Hymenobacter tibetensis: one gene and its partner. The protein of the gene in region 1 binds, or shares a complex with, the protein of each later gene. Links are inferred from orthologs where the notes say so. Each region holds a gene or a part of one and is shown on either strand. Other genes may lie near its edges.

Evidence for each region.
Region 2: the proteins of uvrB (region 1) and MTX78_RS09675 are in contact, whole or in part, in a crystal structure (PDB 7EGT), measured with the Thermus thermophilus proteins. The link is inferred for Hymenobacter tibetensis from one-to-one orthologs. Residues at the interface, in WP_096411307.1 of Thermus thermophilus: Glu23, Leu25, Arg26, Asp27, Gly28, Glu29, Arg30, Phe31, Arg55, Glu326, Asp327, Phe328, Glu379, Ser382, Gln383, His398, Gly400, Arg401; in WP_096412145.1 of Thermus thermophilus: His654, Arg656, Phe657, Gln666, Asp668, Glu669, Lys680, Arg681, Leu682, Ser683, Lys685, Tyr686, Ala687.

What each region holds. Positions count from the first base shown.
Region 1 is NZ_CP094669.1:4,936,533-4,945,599, forward strand. The notes cover bases 4,072-6,987. They hold uvrB (excinuclease ABC subunit UvrB), read right to left. Parts: upstream 6,590-6,987; coding sequence 4,553-6,589; downstream 4,072-4,552. Other genes in these bases: MTX78_RS19890 (esterase family protein), read left to right, coding at 4,072-4,403; MTX78_RS19900 (hypothetical protein), read right to left, coding at 6,740-6,987. In the rest of the region: MTX78_RS19870 (hypothetical protein), read left to right, coding at 152-1,210; MTX78_RS19875 (ribosomal maturation YjgA family protein), read right to left, coding at 1,273-1,728; MTX78_RS19880 (oxygenase MpaB family protein), read left to right, coding at 2,032-2,808; MTX78_RS19885 (GDSL-type esterase/lipase family protein), read left to right, coding at 3,015-3,632; more of MTX78_RS19890, read left to right, coding at 3,675-4,071; more of MTX78_RS19900, read right to left, coding at 6,988-7,168; MTX78_RS19905 (DUF6970 domain-containing protein), read right to left, coding at 7,260-7,649; MTX78_RS19910 (outer membrane beta-barrel protein), read right to left, coding at 7,682-9,067. UniProt on the Escherichia coli protein: The UvrABC repair system catalyzes the recognition and processing of DNA lesions. A damage recognition complex composed of 2 UvrA and 2 UvrB subunits scans DNA for abnormalities.
Region 2 is NZ_CP094669.1:2,443,023-2,452,179, forward strand. What follows is about bases 1,910-4,915. They hold MTX78_RS09675 (ATP-dependent helicase), read right to left. Parts: upstream 4,536-4,915; coding sequence 2,283-4,535; downstream 1,910-2,282. Other genes in these bases: MTX78_RS09670 (DUF4290 domain-containing protein), read right to left, coding at 1,910-2,144; MTX78_RS09680 (glycosyltransferase family 4 protein), read left to right, coding at 4,781-4,915. In the rest of the region: murA (UDP-N-acetylglucosamine 1-carboxyvinyltransferase), read right to left, coding at 1-1,271; more of MTX78_RS09670, read right to left, coding at 1,416-1,909; more of MTX78_RS09680, read left to right, coding at 4,916-5,959; MTX78_RS09685 (DUF3109 family protein), read left to right, coding at 6,079-6,660; MTX78_RS09690 (hypothetical protein), read left to right, coding at 6,734-7,219; accC (acetyl-CoA carboxylase biotin carboxylase subunit), read right to left, coding at 7,343-8,689; accB (acetyl-CoA carboxylase biotin carboxyl carrier protein), read right to left, coding at 8,807-9,157. UniProt on the Escherichia coli protein: A helicase with DNA-dependent ATPase activity. Unwinds DNA duplexes with 3'-5' polarity. Translocates on single-stranded DNA with 3'-5' polarity. Initiates unwinding more efficiently from a nicked substrate than double-stranded DNA.

The DNA of each region.
Region 1 (9,067 bases):
GCAAGCACGAGCTTCACTGGCTTCACCAGCACTTATGCCGGTGGTTTGGTGGTGTTCGTAAGCTCGACACTTGCTACTGTAAACAATAGCAGAAGCTGCGCGTTACGATTTGGCCAGTTTCACAAATCGTAACCTTTACATCTGTACATGTATGCGCGCATCCTTATTCCGCTTGCCAACCGCTGCCTCGGTGTTCACACAGGTAAGCTTGGCCTTAGCTACCGTTTGGCTGGGAGCTTGCTCCCCGAATGCTTCGTTGGAAGAGCTGGACAATGCCGGCCTCGAAACGGCTAGCCAGGAAGGAAAAAAGACGGCCATTGCCGAGCAAACCACTTTCACTCAGCCAGGGCTGTATCCGGAAGGGTCGGTGCTGGACGAGAAAAACAACCGCTTCTTGGTTAGCTCCTTTGCGCAAGGCACCATTGGCGCCGTTAACTTCGATGGCACCTACACGCCTTTTATAGTGGACTCCCGCTTGGTGGCTACCGTGGGCCTGACGGTGGACAAGGCCCGCAACCGGGTGCTGGTGGCAGTTGCGGATCCGACGCAGGGCAACCTGGCAGCATTGGGTATCTACGACCTCACGACGGGTAGCCCGCTTCAGTTCGTGAACCTGGGCCAGGTTAGCAATACCACGGCCAATTTCGCCAACGACATTGCGCTTGATCCGCAGGGCAACGCGTACGTAACCAACAGCTTTTCACCAGTTATCTACAAAGTAGACCCTAGCGGCAACGCTACGGTTTTCTTTCAGGACCCGGCGTTTGCCACGCCAGCCGGCGCGTTCGGCTTCAACGGCATCGTGTACGACAACCGTGGGTACCTCTTGGTTGCCCTCACCAGCTCCAGCCAGATCCTGCGCATTCCTGTGCGGGAGCCGGCTGCTTACAGCTTGGTTGAACTGGATGCGCCTCTGCTCAACCCTGATGGCTTACTACTCAGCCAGGATGGCAAACAATTGGTTGTGGTGAATAATGCGTTTGGTGCTGCGGCAGGCAATGTGCAATCCTTCCTGACCACCAACCAATGGGCTACGGGCCAGCTAGCTGCCACCTTCCGGACCGGCCCAGTTTTCCCTACCACGGCCACCAGCGACGGCAAGAACATTTACGTGCTGTACTCCTACCTGAACCAGCTGCTAAGCGGCGACGCCTCACGCGCCACCTACACCATCCAGCGAGTGGACCTAGCCGGTAATCGTCCTTTCTAAGCGCCCACTTACGCCAACACCCGTACGCAAAACCCCAATTGGCTTTAAAACCAGTTGGGGTTTTATGTGGGTGGTAGGCTACTCCGTTTCTGCAACCACAGCAGCTCACAAGCTAGCCCCACCAGTATCCCAGTGCTGTAGCATAGCAAGTCGCTCCACAGGAAGCCATGGCCCAAAACCAGCGCCCCAATGGTAGTACTACGAAGCGCATTCAGCCAAGGTGCCTGGTAGAGCTGGCTTACTTCAATAGCTACGGCAAACAGCCAAGCCGCCCCAGCCACTCGCCTACTCGACAAACTAGGTAACGCAAAGCCCAGCAACCAGAAAACCAGCAGCGCCCACAGTGTGTCGCCGGAATAGGCAGCCACTGGCGCAGGCAGCATAACGGCAAAGCGGCGGGAGCCCAAGCCCAGCAGCACAGTGCAGCAGACAAGCACCCCGTAAAGTATGCGGTTCCGCCTATGCTGCTGGGCTGCTTCGGGAATCCGCGACCGAGCTTTTTGAAGGGATGATGCCATACAAGGTGAAGTCAAGCGAGGCTGCTACGCTGGCTAGGGGGTCCCGCTTACAAGCAACGGTTGTGCTTGATTGAAGTGGCAAGTTGGCGAGAAGCTGTTGTGGAGAGAATACGCGTAGTGCAAAAGTCAGCTATTTTACTTTGCAATACAAAGTACTCTGAATACATTTGTATGGCCTTAGCCTGTGCGACTTGCTTTTAGGCGAGACAGGCTAGCCAGAGCAACTTTTGCCCCTGGTTTCAGTGTAGTCATAGCAGCCAGGCCACTCCTTCTTGTTTGGCTTACGCTCTCAATTATTGGTATATGGAATATTTTGTGGCTCCCGGGTCGGTGGTACGAGACATCTGGGGCAAGGCCGACACGGTGCTATTTATTTTTGCTGGTGCGGCGGCTGAATTTGCCTTGAACAAGGCCGTTGACTGGCTGTACTTCACTGGTAAGCTTCCCGCCGACCCGTTGGCCCGGCTGTTTTCCACGGTCGACTATGCGCGCCAGATTGTATTTGCTGAACGTGCCGCTGCCGAGCGTGCCATTGACACTATTGCGGCCATTCATGGAGCGGTGGAGGCTAAACGCGGCATGTCCATCCCCGACTGGGCCTACCGCGACGTGCTGTTCCTGCTCATCGATTACTCTATTCGGGCTTTCGAGGTGCTGGAGCGCCCTCTTAGCGCACCGGAAAAAGAAGAAGTATTCACGGTGTTTCGGCGGGTGGGTGCCCGAATGGGCGTGCCGGGTTTGCCCGAATCATATGCAGCGTGGCTGCTGGTTCGGCAGCAACACCTCGACGAGAACCTAGCGCACAGCCACTACACCACTGACCTATACCGGCAATACCGCCGGCACTTAGGCAAGTTGCGCTACGGATTATTGCTACAAGCCCAGCGCCTCGTGGTGCCGCCACACGTTCGGGCGCTGTTGCACCTGGGCAACCGGACGTGGCTGCCCCTGCTGCTGCCGCTCTACCGCCGCACACAGCATCTGGCCGCCAGCAAGTGGGCAAAAGCGGGGCTGTTGCCGGCGGCCTACAAAGACCGAATCCTGGCCCTCGACCACCAGCCAGCTGTCTTGGCAAGCTAAGTGCTACGCCTGACCCTAACACCCGCCACGGCACCCAACAAGCAGGGAAAGGAAGTTGCGTGCGTAGCTTTGATTCATAACATTCACGTAAAGAGTACACTACTCTTTTAGTCGACCTTTGCTCTCCCCTGCTTGCTTCGGCAACGGCAGTTGGCCAAGGTGTGCATCCATGAGTTCATGCGCTTGGCGCTTTCCAGAAGGAATACATGCAGTGGTACCAGGAAGAAATACGGCAACTTGAAGCGAAACCAGTGGTGCAGTCGGGGTTGCAGAAGGTGATATTCTACGGCAGCTCCACGTTCACGCGCTGGCCGAACCTAGAACAGTGCTTTCCGCAGGTCCAGGCGCTCAACCTCGGGTTTGGAGGGTCTACCCTGGCCGCTTGCGCTTGGTTTTTCAAACGCGTGGTGCCGCAGCACCAGCCCAACATGGTGATGGTGTATGCCGGCGACAACGACCTAGGCGACGGACGCACGCCCGAAGAAGTGGTGTTGTTCTACGAGCACTTGCTGGCTTCCATTAGAGCCATGCTTGGCAACATTCCGGTGTGCTTTGTTTCAATCAAACTGAGCTTTGCGCGGTTACACCTGCGCGGTAGCATCGAGTATGCCAACAGCTGCGTCAGTCGGCTGGTGTCGTTGCAAGGCCCACCGCTCTATTATCTCGACCTCTACTACCCCATGTTCGATGAGCGAGGCAACCTGCACCCTGCGTTTTTCGAGCCCGACGGCCTGCACCTGTCGCCGGCAGGCTACACCCTGTGGCAGCAGAAAATCAGCGCCCAACTAGACCATATGCTGCAACACCAGCAGCCATTATCCTGAAAATCCGCCTTTCTATTTAGGTAGCCACTAACCGTTTTGCTGATGCGCCGCGAATACCATGAATGGGAGAGTCCTGCGTTGGGTCGGCCGATGCAGATGCTAGTTTTTGGCGAAACCGGCGCCCGGGTACTGCTATTCCCTACCCGCAAAGCCCGCTTCTACGACTACGAAAATTGGGGCGTGATTGAGGCCCTGCAAGCCAAAGTAGAAAGCGGCTTCCTGCAACTCTATTGTGTGGACAGCATTGATGCCGAAAGTCTCTACAGCCTCGACAAGCCGCCAGTGGAGCGCATTCAACGCCATTTACAGTACGAGCAGTACATTCTGGACGAGGTGCTGCCCATGAGTGAAGCCACAAACCCCAACGCGTTTCTAATTGCCGCTGGCTGCAGCATGGGCGCATTCCATGCAGTCAACCTCTCGTTTCGGCACCCCAACCGGTTTGGCAAAGTGGTGGGCATGAGCGGCCGCTATGACCTTACGCAAGCCATGGCTTCGTTTCCCGACTTGTTTCAGGGCTACGTCGACGAGAATGTGTACCTGAACACCCCCAACCGCTTCATCCCCAACCTAGAGGACGACTCTTATCTGGCGCAGCTGCGCAACTTGGAAATCACCTTAGCTATCGGCACCGAAGACGCTTTTCTGCAAGACAACCTGTTTCTAAACCAGCAGCTTCAGCAAAAAGGGGTTGACAGTCAGCTGCACGTGTGGGAAGGTGAGGCGCACAACCCAGTGGCGTGGCGGCACATGGTTGATTTGTACTTGTAAAACGTCTCAACGCCCTAGAGCCCGTGTTGGCTAGAGCTGCAACCCAGCAAGCGTACTTGCTTGCAACTGGGAATGCCTATAAAGAATAAGAAGCTGTTCTGATCAGGTTGCCCCAATCAAAACAGCTTCTTCCACTGAAATTCGTTCTACTACTCCCGCTTAGTTTTGAGCACCTGCTTCAGCGCGGCCAACTCGTCGCGGAGCTTAGCGGCTGTCAGGAAGTCGAGGTCCTTGGCGGCAGCTTCCATGGTTTTCTCGGTTTGCTTGATGAGCTTTTCCAAGTCGGGACGGGTCATCATGGATATCACTGGCTCGGCGGCTATGGCCAGCGCCGTGTCCGTGTCGGGCCCAACGTAGGCTTGCGGCTCGGCAATACGATAATCGGAGAGCGACGTCTGCTCCATGATGGCCTCGCGCGACTTGCGCACTGTCCGTGGCGTGATGCCGTGCTCCTGGTTGTACGCGAGCTGCGTGGCGCGGCGGCGGTTGGTTTCGTCGATGGCGCGCTGCATGGAACCGGTCATCCGGTCGGCGTACATGATAACCTTGCCCCGGTCGTTACGGGCGGCGCGGCCCATGGTCTGAATCAGGCTGCGTTGGTCGCGTAGGAAGCCTTCCTTGTCGGCATCGAGGATGGCAACGAGGCTCACTTCGGGCAAGTCCAGGCCTTCGCGTAGCAGGTTTACCCCAATCAGCACATCAATTTCGCCGAGGCGCAGCTGACGCAGAATTTCCACCCGGTCCAGGGTTTTCACATCGGAGTGCACGTAGCTGGACTTGATGCCAAGGCGCTCCATGTATTTCTGTAGTTCTTCGGCCATTCGCTTGGTAAGCGTGGTTACCAGCACCCGGTCGCCCATTTTCACCCGGTTGTCCACTTCGTCCAGCAAGTCGTCAATCTGATTCACCGAAGGCCGAATATCAATTTCCGGATCCAATAGGCCGGTCGGCCGGATGATCTGCTCGACTACCACGCCGTTGGCCTGGGTAAGCTCGTAGTCGGCCGGGGTAGCCGACACGAATACGGCCTGCTGATACATGCTCTCGAACTCGTTGAACGTGAGTGGGCGGTTGTCTAGGGCCGAAGGCAACCGGAAGCCGTATTCAATCAGGGCCGTTTTGCGGCTCCGGTCGCCGCCCCACATGGCCCGAATCTGGGGCATGGTGGCGTGGCTTTCATCTACTACCAGCAGGTAGTCGTTGGGAAAGTAGTCGAGCAAGCAGAACGGGCGGGTGCCGGGGTTGCGGCCGTCGAAGTACCGCGAGTAGTTCTCGATACCCGAGCAGTAGCCCAGCTCCCGAATCATTTCCAAGTCGAATTCGGTACGCTCCATGATGCGCTTGGCTTCCGAGTCGCGCCCCTCCTTCTCGAAGTAGGCGTGCTGCTGCACCATGTCGAACTGGATTTCCTTGATGGCCTGGTTGAGCGTGTCTTTGCCGGTCACGAACAGTTGAGCCGGATACAGCGTCACCGACTTTTCATCGGCCAGCTTCTTGCCACTCACCGGGTCAATCTTATGGATGGCTTCGATTTCGTCGCCAAAAAAGAAGATGCGGTAGGCATAGTCAGCGTAGGCCGGGAATATGTCCACTGTGTCGCCTTTCACCCGGAACGAGCCGCGCGTAAACTCCATCTCGGTGCGCGAGTACAGGATCTGTACAAACTGGTAGAGCAGGTTGTTGCGCGAGTAGCGCAGGCCTGGCGCCAAGTAAATCACGTTTTTGCTGAACTCCTCGGGGTTGCCGATACCGTAGATGCACGACACCGACGCAATAACAATCACGTCGCGCCGGCCGCTGAGCAGCGTGGAGGTGGTGTGCAGCCGCAGCTTCTCGATTTCCTGGTTGATGGCCAAGTCTTTCTCGATAAAGACGTCGGTACTGGCAATGTAGGCCTCTGGCTGGTAGTAGTCGTAGTAACTGATGTAGTACTCGACGGCGTTGTTGGGGAAGAACTGCTTGAACTCGCCGTAGAGCTGGGCGGCCAGGGTTTTGTTGTGGCACAGCACCAAGGCGGGCTTGCCGGTTTCGGCAATAACGTTGGCCATGGTGAACGTTTTGCCGGTGCCCGTGGCCCCGAGCAACACCTGCGCCGGCTCGCCGTTGTTGACGCCTTCCACCAACTGCTTGATAGCCTGCGGTTGGTCGCCGGTGGGTTTGAATTCCGAGGTAAGTTGATAGTTCATGCGAAGGAAATTAGCTACTAGACCGCGAGTTGGCAAAAAGGTCAGCCTAGGATAACTGCATTAGTAAAGTGGAGGTTTCCTCGGAAACAAAAAAACCTGCCCGGGTTACGAGCAGGTTCTCAGGAGTGTGGTGTGGTAAGGCGCAGGGTATTATTGGCGGGTTAGCCGCAACGACGCTGTTTGGGCCGAGGAAGTGCCCGTAGCCGCAGGACCAGGTTCAACGGCCAGTAGCGTTAGCCAGTGGGGTATGGTGTTGAGCACCACGGTAGCCGAATCGTTTTTACCGCGGCAGTCGCCGAGACAGAGGGAAGCATTTTGCACGGCCCCAATGGCATCCCGTAGCTCCACATCCACAGTAGCTTCCCCAGCCCAGATGCATTGCAGGTTGGCCGGGCAACGCGAATCGGATATGCCGCTGACGGTGAACTGCACATTGGAATCAGCAGCTTTAACGGTCGTACTTTTCTTGCTTTCAAGCTTTATCGTATCGTTGAGGGTCAATTGCTCTGCATCTTTTTTGCTGCACTGCATCAACCCTAACAACCCCCAAACAGTCAAAAGAAACAGAAGTGTTTTCATAGTTTGTGCGAGTATGGTTGGAACATAGAATGTGGTTTCAAACAAGCACGCAGCAGACCTCCGGATGAGGTGGCCAGCTGCTGCTACACTGTCAGCGCGGGTCGCGCCAAATCAGAACGGGATTGGTAGCAGTGGTTTTAAAATCGGGGCAAATGCCGTCACCGTCGTTGTTGGGTCCACCACTGGCAGCGCACACCACCTTCCCGCAGCTATCGAACAGGTAGTTGAGGTTGATAGAGGCTCCATTGGAAACCGTACCACTCCCACCCGTCACGAGGTACACCATCTGTCCTTGATACGTGTACTGCGTAACTTCCGCTACTGGAGTACGCTTGGGTTCCTGTTTGAGCTGCTCAATTAGCGTCTCGGAAAAATTGCCGGTGCAACTCGGGCTAGCATCCAAATCAGCATTTGTGCTACACGCCACCATCCCCCCCAACGAGAGCAAAGCAGTTAGTAGGTAGGCGAAAAGTCGGATCATAGAAAAGGTGAATCAAGAAGAGTGCCAGCTACTTACTGCGCCACAGGCATTGGCTTGGGTCGGCCGAATTCTACAACCGCCTCCACACCTACACTGTGCGGCCGGCTTTGGCTGAGCCCGCGCTGGCTGGGGTTGGCATTCAGCGTCGTGAGGCCCATTTCGGCAGTAGGCCCAACTACCATGCTCCAGTTAGCGTTGGCTGGTTGGTAGCGTATACCGGCGCCACCCCGCACAGAGGCTTGCACCTTCCGGTACGGAGAATCAGACGACCCCACCGAATACGCGCGGCTCGCATCCGCACTGGCCGGTGCAAAGGAAGCAGGGCTATTGGCCACCCTTACCGACGGCTCCACAAACTTTGAGTTGCTATTGAGCAGCAACCCTACTGCCGCGCCCATTTTGGCATATAGCGACACACCTGTCCGCTGCGAACCATACCGCAAGGCTACGGGAACAGCCACCGAGCGGTAGCGGTAAGCCGTTTTGCGGGTTGATGCGGGAGCTGCTGCCCGGTTAGACAACACGTAAGAGTAGCTGGTATTGTTGAATAAGTCGGCTACTCCGCGGCTCACTTGCCGGCCATCGAGAAAGTCGTAGCTGGTGGCTGACGTGGCGTGTTGCTGGGCGGCTTCCACTCCCGAAACAAGCGTCAGGCGTTTGTTGAGGGTGTACGCCGCCGTGAGGGCTACGCGCTGGCTGAGGCCCGCCCGCAGGTTGCGGCGGTATTCTGCTTCGGCATCTTCCTGATAATAGCTGCGGAGGGCGTTGGCAACCCGGTCGGCCTGCACCATCCCGTTGTCGTCGGAGAAGTTGATGTTGGGGTTGTAGGCTCCTACTGCATAGCTACCGCCGAGGCGCAATCGGCGCCACTGCTTGGCAGCTGTTTTGGTTTGATCCTGCGCGGCGGCCAACGTACCAATGGCTGGCTGCGGAGCTGACAACAACGAGCGTTTCAAGGTATCAGGGCGGGAGCCCAACCAGCCCCCACGTAGGCTAGCAAAGCGCGGAGACACCCCGTTCCAGCCAACCGTAGCCGTCTCCGTTTCCATACCTGAGTAGCTTGTGGCCGCTGGGAAACCCGCTTGGCCGGACGGCCTACTGCCATTGGCACTGTAGTAGCTGCCAGCTACACCCATAGCGGCTGGCATAGTGCCCACAGAGTACACATTAGAACCTACACTACGGCCAGTAGCGGCTTGCGGAGCAGCTACCAAACCAGCAGTCTGACTAGCATCCGATGCAACTACCCCTTGCTCGGCGGCAGGCATCGGCAGGTGGTTTTCGCTCGCCAAGAGCTCCTTGGCCGCACCTGTTGAAGCATCAGCGGCATCTTCTGTATTGTTGGAAGCGGCGGAAGCAGTACCAGCAGCAGTGGCGGCGCTACCCGATGCAGTGCCTGATAGGCCGTTGGCCGCTAC
Region 2 (9,157 bases), 2.5 Mb from region 1 along the record:
AGACGTTTGTCGATGTACTGGTAGCCCCGATCAATCTGCTCGACGTTTTCTATTATGCTCCGGCCATCGGCGGAGAGGGCCGCGATGAGCAAGGCCACGCCCGCCCGAATGTCCGGGGACGTCATGGTGATACCGTGCAGACGCGTGCGCTTGTTGAGGCCGATAACGGTGGCGCGGTGGGGGTCGCAGAGGATAATCTGGGCGCCCATGTCGATGAGCTTGTCTACGAAGAACAAGCGGCTCTCAAACATTTTCTGGTGGATGAGCACGGTGCCTTTGGCTTGCGTCGCGACCACTAGCACGATGCTCAACAGGTCAGGGGTGAGGCCCGGCCAGGTGTGGTCGGAAACGGTCAGGATGCTGCCATCAAGATAGGTGGCAATCTGATAGCGGTCTTGTGCCGGGATGTAAATGTCGTCGCCGCGGAACTCTAGCTGGATGCCTAGTTTGCGGAACGTGTCGGGGATGACGCCCAACTCCTGGATTTGGCAGTCTTTGATGGTAATCTCCGAGCCCGTCATGGCCGCAAGACCAATGAACGACCCAATTTCAATCATATCGGGGAGCATGCGGTGCTCGGTGCCACCAAGGCTCTCCACGCCTTCAATGGTGAGTAGGTTGGACCCTATGCCCGTGATACGAGCCCCCATGCGCACAAGCATCTTGCAAAGCTGTTGCACGTACGGCTCGCAAGCAGCGTTGTAGATGGTGGTGGTGCCTTCAGCTAGGACTGCGGCCATCAGGATGTTGGCTGTGCCCGTAACGGAGGCTTCTTCTAAGAGCATGTGGGCTCCCCGTAGCCGGCCGTCGGCGTTGATGCGGTAGAAATCCAAGCCTTCGAGCGTCAGCTTGCCACCGAGTTTCTCTAGCCCTACAAAGTGGGTATCCAAGGGCCGCCGGCCAATCTTGTCGCCACCGGGTTTGGGCAGCTGGCACTTACCGAAACGAGCCAGCATAGGCCCCAGGATCATCACGGATCCGCGTAAGGCCCGTCCTTGGGCTACAAATTCAGGCGTATCCAAGTAGCTCAGATGTACATCATCGGCCTGAAAGCGGTAGGTGTCCGAAGCGAGTTTGCCAACTTTCACTCCCATATCGCGCAAGAGCTCAATGAGTTTGTTGACGTCGCGGATGTCGGGAATGTTGGAGATGGTAACGGGCTCCGACGTTAGCAGCACAGCGCACAGAATCTGCAACGCTTCGTTTTTGGCGCCCTGCGGCACGATTTCTCCTTTGAGCGGATTCCCGCCAATTACTTCGAATGAGGCCATATAACAAGAATTAGGAGCTAGGAGAGCAGGCGGTGAATACCGGCGAAGGAAACAGCAGCAAGAACGGCAACTACAACGCCGTTCCACCTTATTCCTTAAGATCAGCCAGTTCTCACGGCCCGTTTCCTAGCTCCTTCAGAAAAATTACTGAGGAGGTTGTTGGGGTTCTTGGCGACCTTTCTTGCCACCGCGGCGCTGCTTGTCGCGCCGGTTATTGCCGCCGCTGTTGCCGCGGCGTCCTTCACGGTCTTGGCGCGGCTGTGGTACCACGAAAGCCGCCCGGCCAGTACCGCTTGCGACTACAGGAGCACCGCCCCCGGCAAACTCGAAGAGCCCTTGCGCTTCCACCTGCGCCGGGTCCAGGGTCAATTGTCCTCCGGACAGGTCTTTGAGGTGCTTGAGAATAGTGACGTCCTTGGCGTTTTCCTTGTTGTGCGAACGGTATAGAAACTTCATCGTTCGGCCAATGGTGATAGTGGCCTGCTCACGCTCCGTGGGGTCTTCCAGCGTCAGCGCCTTTTCCACCATTAGCTCCACGCTCTTGCCATACGCTTTCAGCTTCATGGCTTGCTTTGGGTAAGGAATAGGTTTGGGCTGCTGGTTAAGCTGGCTCAAGCCTTGCAACTCGAATGGCGCATCAATATCCAGGTCCTCATCGGCCATTTCGTAGAGATGGTTCCAGACGCGCTGCTGGGCATCGGGCTGGTCGCGCAGGGAAGGTTGCAGCCGGAAAATAAGCTGCACAATCTGGGTGGCACGGCGTGTACGCTCGGCTTTGTCTTCTACGTCGCGCAGGCCCTGCACCAGTTGGAAGGTGCTTTGGCCGTACTCGCGCTGTAGTAGCTCGTGCTTATGAAGGGAAGGTAAGGGCATTAGAAAAAAGTAAATCCTAGTAAGGGGGAACTGCGGCAGCCTATAGAGCCGCTACAGTGCTTTGGGGTTGGACACCAGACGACGGTGCCTCTGTGCCACGTTGCCGCTGCCAAAGCTAAACATACGGCAATTAGTGCATCAGCCAAGCACCCGCAATTTCGCAAAACTCAGCAATAACGTCTTCTCGCCGACTTCTTCGAACTCGATAATGGCTTTGGTGGAGCCCGAAACGGTTTCCAGCTTCGTTACGTGGCCAAAACCGAACTTGGGGTGCTCCACCCGTTGCCCAGTTTGCAAATTGCTGGTATCGGAGGGCTGAAAGTCTGCCGGGGGAGTATAGCCTTTGGCAACTGTCTTACGCGCCGGCGTGGGTAAGAGGTTGCTGCGCCGCTCGAACACATGCCCGAATGGTGACTCGCCGGGGCCGGCACTCGGGGTAGCCGCAAACTTGAAGTCTACGAATTGCGGGTCGATTTCATCGAGAAACCGGCTTTTCTCGCAGCTGCGCAAGTTGCCCCACTGGTAGCGGGACGTGGCGTAGCTCAGGGTGAGCTTCTTTTCGGCCCGCGTGATGGCTACGTAAAACAGCCGGCGTTCCTCTTCCAGATCCGCCCGCGACGTTATCATCATCTGCGAAGGAAATAGGTTTTCCTCCATCCCCACAATGTACACGTTGCGAAACTCCAAGCCCTTGGCCGAGTGAATCGTCATCATAGTCACGGCTTCGCCTTCCTGCTGCGCGTCTTTGGTGTCAGCGTCCGTCACGAGGGCAATATCCTGTAAGAAGGCGCCCAGCGTTTTGTCTTCGCGTTCCGGGTCCTCGGTGTAGGCTTTCACGCCGTTCAGCAATTCTTGGATGTTCTCGTAGCGGGAAAGACCTTCGATGCTTTTATCGGCGTATAGTTCCTCGATCATGCCCGAGTTCTTGGCAATGAACTTGGCCGCTTCAAAGGCATCTTCTTTGGCTGCTACGGCGGTATAGGCCTTGATCTTCTCGGCGAAGTCTACTATCGGGTTGGCCGTGCGAGTGGGAAGGAACTGGTCGGCGTTGGCTACCACTTCCCAAATGGTGTGGTTGCTTTCCTCGGCAGCGTTGATGAGCTTGGCAATGGTTGTATCACCGATGCCGCGCTTGGGGTAGTTGATAACGCGGCGGAGCGCCTGCTCGTCGTTGGGGTTCACCGTGAGGCGCAGGTAGGCTACCAGGTCCTTGATTTCTTTGCGCTGGTAGAAGCTCAAGCCACCCACAATCTTGTAGCGGATGTTGAGCTTGCGCAACGATTCTTCCATGGCCCGGCTCTGGGCGTTGGTGCGGTACAGAATGGCAAAGTCATCGTAGGATAGATGATGGCTCATCTTGTCCTCGAAGATGGAATTGGCTACGAGCTTGCCTTCCTCATTGTCCGACGCCGCCTTCAGTACCTCAATCAGTGGCCCTTCCTCGTTGTCGGAAAATACGTCTTTGCGCAGCTGAGCTTGGTTGTTTTTGATAACCGAGTTGGCCGCCTTTACAATCGTCTTGGTAGAGCGGTAGTTTTGCTCTAGCTTGAATACTTGCAACTCCGGGTAGTCCTTCTCGAAATTGAGAATATTCTGAATATCAGCGCCCCGGAACGCGTAGATACTTTGCGCATCGTCGCCTACTACGCAGATGTTGCGCTCTTTGGCCGCCAACTTGCGCGCAATCAAATACTGCGAGTAGTTGGTGTCCTGGTACTCGTCCACCATCACAAACCGGAATAAGTTCTGGTACTTGTTGAGCACATCGGGATGGTCCTTGAACAGAACGTTGGTTTGGTACAACAGGTCGTCGAAGTCCATAGCCCCTGCCTTGAAGCAGCGGTTGGCGTATTGCTGATAAATCACGCCAATCTTGGGCCGTAGCGCGGCCTCGTCGTCCTGGCGGATAACCGGGTCATTGAGGTACTGCTGAACGGATATGAGCTTGTTTTTAGCCGCCGAGATTCGGCCCAACACCATACCAGGCTTGTACAGCTTGTCGTCGAGTTCCAGCTCTTTTAGAATCTGGCTGATCAGCGTTTTACTGTCCTGCGTGTCGTAGATAGTGAAGGAGCGGGGAAAGCCAATTTTGTCGGCTTCGGACCGCAGGATGCGGGCAAATATGCTGTGGAAGGTGCCCATCCACAGGTTTTTGGCTGCCGCTCCGCCTACTACCTTCTCTATCCGGGCGCGCATCTCCTTGGCGGCCTTGTTGGTGAAGGTGAGGGCCAGAATGTTGAACGGGTCAACGCCCTGTTCGAGTAGGTTGGCAATGCGGTAAGTAAGCACCCGGGTTTTACCCGAGCCCGCGCCAGCTATAATCATGCAAGGGCCGTCGATTTGCATCACGGCAGCCGCCTGCGAGGGATTTAGAAGAGAAAGATAATCCAGTGCCATTCGAAAAGCTAAGCGTTTTGGCTTATTAGCAAAGGTACGGCTTTCATGCGGCCCAACGAAGCAGGAACTCCGGGTTTCCGCAGTAGATACGTTGTCATTGGCTGCTGCCGAGCTACGCCGAGGAGTACGCAGCAACAGACCGTGCTTCGGTACATAGCAGGTGGAAAGAAGTCGCACTTAGCTTTTTGCGTGACTCCCACGAATTGCGGACGCACGAACGGCAATTGTATCTTTGCTGCGTGAATCCCCCTGAGTCTGCCGTTGCTTCCGTTGCCGCTTCTGCCGCGAAGTTTCCGTTGTCGTTGCTGTGCTTGTCGGCGAGTTGGGGCGGGCTAGAACTGAACACCGTGCGCTTCGCCGAGTGGATGCACCGCCGCGGTTGGCCCGTGCAGGTGATTACGCTGCCTGATTCCCCTATAGCCGTTCGAGCCGAAGCACTTGCCTTGCCAGTGGTTTGCCTCACTAACCGTTGGAAAGCCTTGGATGTTCCCGCTGCTGGTCAGCTGGCTCGCGTTATGCTAGCCTATGGTACACGGGTGCTTATCGTCACTAGGAACGGAGATTTGGGGCTGGCAGTGCTCTGCAAAAAGGTGCACATGCCTACGCTGAAGCTGGTATATCAGCAGCATATGCAGCTAGGCTTGGCAAAGCGTGGCCTTATCCACACGGTGCGCTACAATGCCGTAGACGCGTGGCTTTCCCCGTTGCCCGGCCTGGCACGACAGGTGTTGGAGAAAACTCGATTCAGCGCCGAGCGCCTGCACGTGGTACCGCTAGGCATAGAGCTAGAGAAGTTTGCTGATCCGACGCTAACCCGCACACGTGCTCGGCAACAATTGCATCTACAACTGCCTACGGGTGCCGTGTTGCTGGGTGTTATCGGCCGGTTTGATGATGGCAAGGGCCAGGATTTTGTGGTCGAGGAATTGGCCGTTTTGCGCAGAAAGCACCCAACTGTTCCCTTACACCTGCTGTTAGTGGGCGAGTCGACGCGCAACGAGGGCAATGCCTACCGGGAAGCAGTACTACGCCGGATACAGGAATTGGGCTTGACTGAGGTGGTGCACATTCGGGAATTCACGTCGCAGCCGGAAGTAGCGTACCGCGCCCTCGATATATCCATCACCGGCTCCACCAACGAAACCTACGGCATGGTCACAATTGAAGCCATGGCCGCAGGGCTGCCAGTGGTAGCTACCGCCACCGGCGGCACCCTGGAAATAGTGGACGATGGCCGCACGGGCCTGTTGTTCCCCCTGCGCGACGCCGGTGCGTTCGAGGCTGCCATTGGCCGGTTGTTGATGGCACCGGAGTTACGGCAACTGTTGGCTAAACAGGCGCAGGCCGTTTCGTTGGCTACGTATTCGCATCATCGGCAGTGCCAGCTGACCGAAGAGGTGCTGTTCAGGCTACAGTAATTGGGTATCTTTGCAGTTACTCTATTGGCGGAGGAACGCAAAAGTTGACCGATGCAGTTGTGAAGAACTACGCCTGCTATCCTTCTTGAACCCTTCGCCGCGCTCAGCAGCAACCCACTATGATCATCATTCAAAACACTGTCATCTCTGATGACATTCGGGACAACTTTTTCGTTTGCAACCTGGAAGCTTGCAAAGGCGCCTGCTGCGTGGAAGGCGACTTAGGCGCACCCCTGGAGGAAGACGAGCTAAAGATTCTCGAAGCGGAATATCAGCACATCAAGCCCTTCCTTACCGAAGCCGGCCAGCAGGCCATCGAGCAGCAGGGCCTCTACATCAAGGATTGGGAAGGCGACTATAGCACCACTACCATCAACGACCGGGAGTGCGCTTATGCATTGTATGACGAGCGAGGCATTCTGAAGTGTGGTATTGAGCAGGCTTATCTAGCGGGTGCTACCAGCTTCAAGAAGCCCGTCAGCTGCCACTTATACCCCATCCGCATTACCAAGTACGAAGGCTTCGAAGCCCTGAACTACGACCGGTGGGGCATTTGCAACCCAGCTTGCTCGTTCGGCGCCAACTTGGGCATGCGGGTGTATCAGTTTCTGAAGGAGCCGCTGGTTCGCAAGTACGGGGAGGAGTGGTACGGCGAGTTGGTGCAAGAGATTGAGACCAACAACCCATCCGCCAAAGCATAAATTCTTAATGAGAAAGGCCGACTGTACAGTCGGCCTTTTTTGTAGTGTTATAGCGTGTTACCTACTTCTGGCTATGGAAGAGTTCTACTTAAGTAAGGTGCTATCAACCGCACAGATTCAGGAGTGCTTTCGGGATGCGATGCCAAGCCTCACTGTGTTCGAGTGGGCCATGATGATAGGCGACCAAGAGCCGATGGAATTCGATTCTGCGGATCCGATGCATATCTTTTTCGAAGCTAGTACGTCAGAGGTGCCCCAGTTTCCGCAGCATGTTGCTCTTTACAGAACGCCTAACGAAGATTGGGAGGCAAGATCCTTATGGTTAGGCCAAAAACTTTCCGCTACGTATGGGATGGCTGTACTGGTACCGTTTACCCATCCAGCGCAACCACACTATCCCTATTATGACATCGTGTTTCAGGATGGTTCGCCTTACTTAGCGGATGACAGCGAGACGGAGTTTGGAGAGCCAGACGCTAAACCAGTGCAGATATTGGAGGTCTACGCCCTGCCTGAAGTGCACTTTGATACGTGTGGCAACTTACGCAACACCCCCTAGAGAGAACCAACTAGTACGGTTGGCTTTCTCTAGGGGGTGTTGCGTAAGTTGCCAATCGGTCGGCGTGTTAAGCTGGTATTTGCAGTTCAACCAAACATCATGGTTTGGCTTGAAACCAGTGGCTTACAACTCTGAAAAGTCAAATGACGTCTCCAAAAATTTAGTCGTGAAGTCGCCGTCCTGGAAGTTCTTGTTATCCATGAGCGCCAAGTGGAATGGGATAGTCGTTTTCACGCCTTCCACTACAAACTCACTCAACGCCCGCTTCATTTTTACAATGCATTCCTGGCGGGTTTGCGCTACGGTAATGAGCTTGGCTATCATCGAATCATAGTTCGATGGGATGGTATAGCCCGCGTACACGTGCGTATCAACCCGAACGCCGTGGCCGCCGGGGATGTGGAGCGTGGTGATTTTGCCAGGGGAGGGTCGGAAATCCTTGGTTGGATCTTCGGCGTTGATGCGGCACTCCATGGCGTGCATCTTGGGGTAATAGTTGTGGCCAGAAATCGGGATGCCGGCTGCCACTTTTATCTGCTCCTTGATGAGGTCATAGTTTACAATCTCCTCGGTCACGGGGTGTTCCACCTGAATGCGGGTGTTCATCTCCATGAAGTAGAAGTCACGGTTTTTGTCGACTAGGAACTCGATGGTACCCACACCCTCGTAACCGATGGCAGAAGCTCCAGCTACGGCAGCAGAGCCCATCCGTTCGCGCAGTTCCTCGGTCATGAAGGGGGAAGGTGCTTCTTCCACCAGCTTTTGGTGGCGGCGCTGAATCGAGCAGTCACGCTCCGAGAGGTGGCAAACGCGGCCATATTGGTCGCCGCACACCTGTATCTCGATGTGACGCGGCTCCTCTACAAACTTTTCCAGGTACACACCGTCGTTGCCGAAGGCTGCTTTGGCTTCCGTACGAGCATCATTCCAAGCTTTTTCGAAGTCGTCTTCGGTAGGGATGATACGCATACCACGTCCGCCACCGCCAGCCGTAGCCTTCAGAATGACGGGGTACTTGATTTTGGCCGCTACTTTCTTGCCTTGCTCCACTGATTCCAGCAGTCCCACTGAACCTGGAATGCACGGTACACCCGCCTTGATCATGGTGGCTTTGGCGGAAGCTTTGTCACCCATTTGGTTGATCATCTCGGGCGTAGCACCAATGAACTTGATGCCGTTTTCCTGGCACACGCGCGAAAACTCCGCGTTTTCACTCAAAAAACCGTAGCCCGGATGGATAGCATCGGCGTTGGTTATTTCCGCTGCGGCTATCAGCGTGGGAATGCTGAGGTACGATTGTGAGGACGGAGGAGGCCCGATGCACACGGCCTCATCAGCAAAGCGTACGTGCAAACTTTCTTTGTCGGCGGTGGAATAAACAGCCACCGTTTTAATCCCCATTTCCTTGCAGGTCCGGATGATGCGCAGCGCAATTTCACCCCGGTTGGCAATCAGTATTTTTTTGAACATTGGGTCTTGAGGGCTAAAGGTCTTGGGGTCTCGCGGAAAAGGAAAAGGGCCTTACGAACTAAGAGCTAGCCGTATAGGCGGCACCCCAAGTTCCCAAGACCCCAAAAACCCAATAAATTACATCGGCTCAATCAGGAACAAAGGCTGATCGTATTCCACTGGCGAGGCATTTTCCACCATCGCCTTTACAATGCGTCCTGATGCTTCGGCCTCTATTTCGTTGAACAGTTTCATGGCTTCGATGATACAAATCACCTGGCCTTTCTCCACCAAATCACCTACCTGCACGAAAGCCGGCGTATCAGGGCTGCTGCTGCGGTAGAAGGTGCCAATCATGGGAGCCTTCAGGGGCACGTAATTATCGGCGGCTGGCGCAGCGGCGGCTGGCGCGGCCGGCGTTGCTGGGGCGGGAGCGGGAGCTGCCGCTGGTGCTGCCGGAGCCGCGGCGGGAGCAGGAGCTGCCGAAGA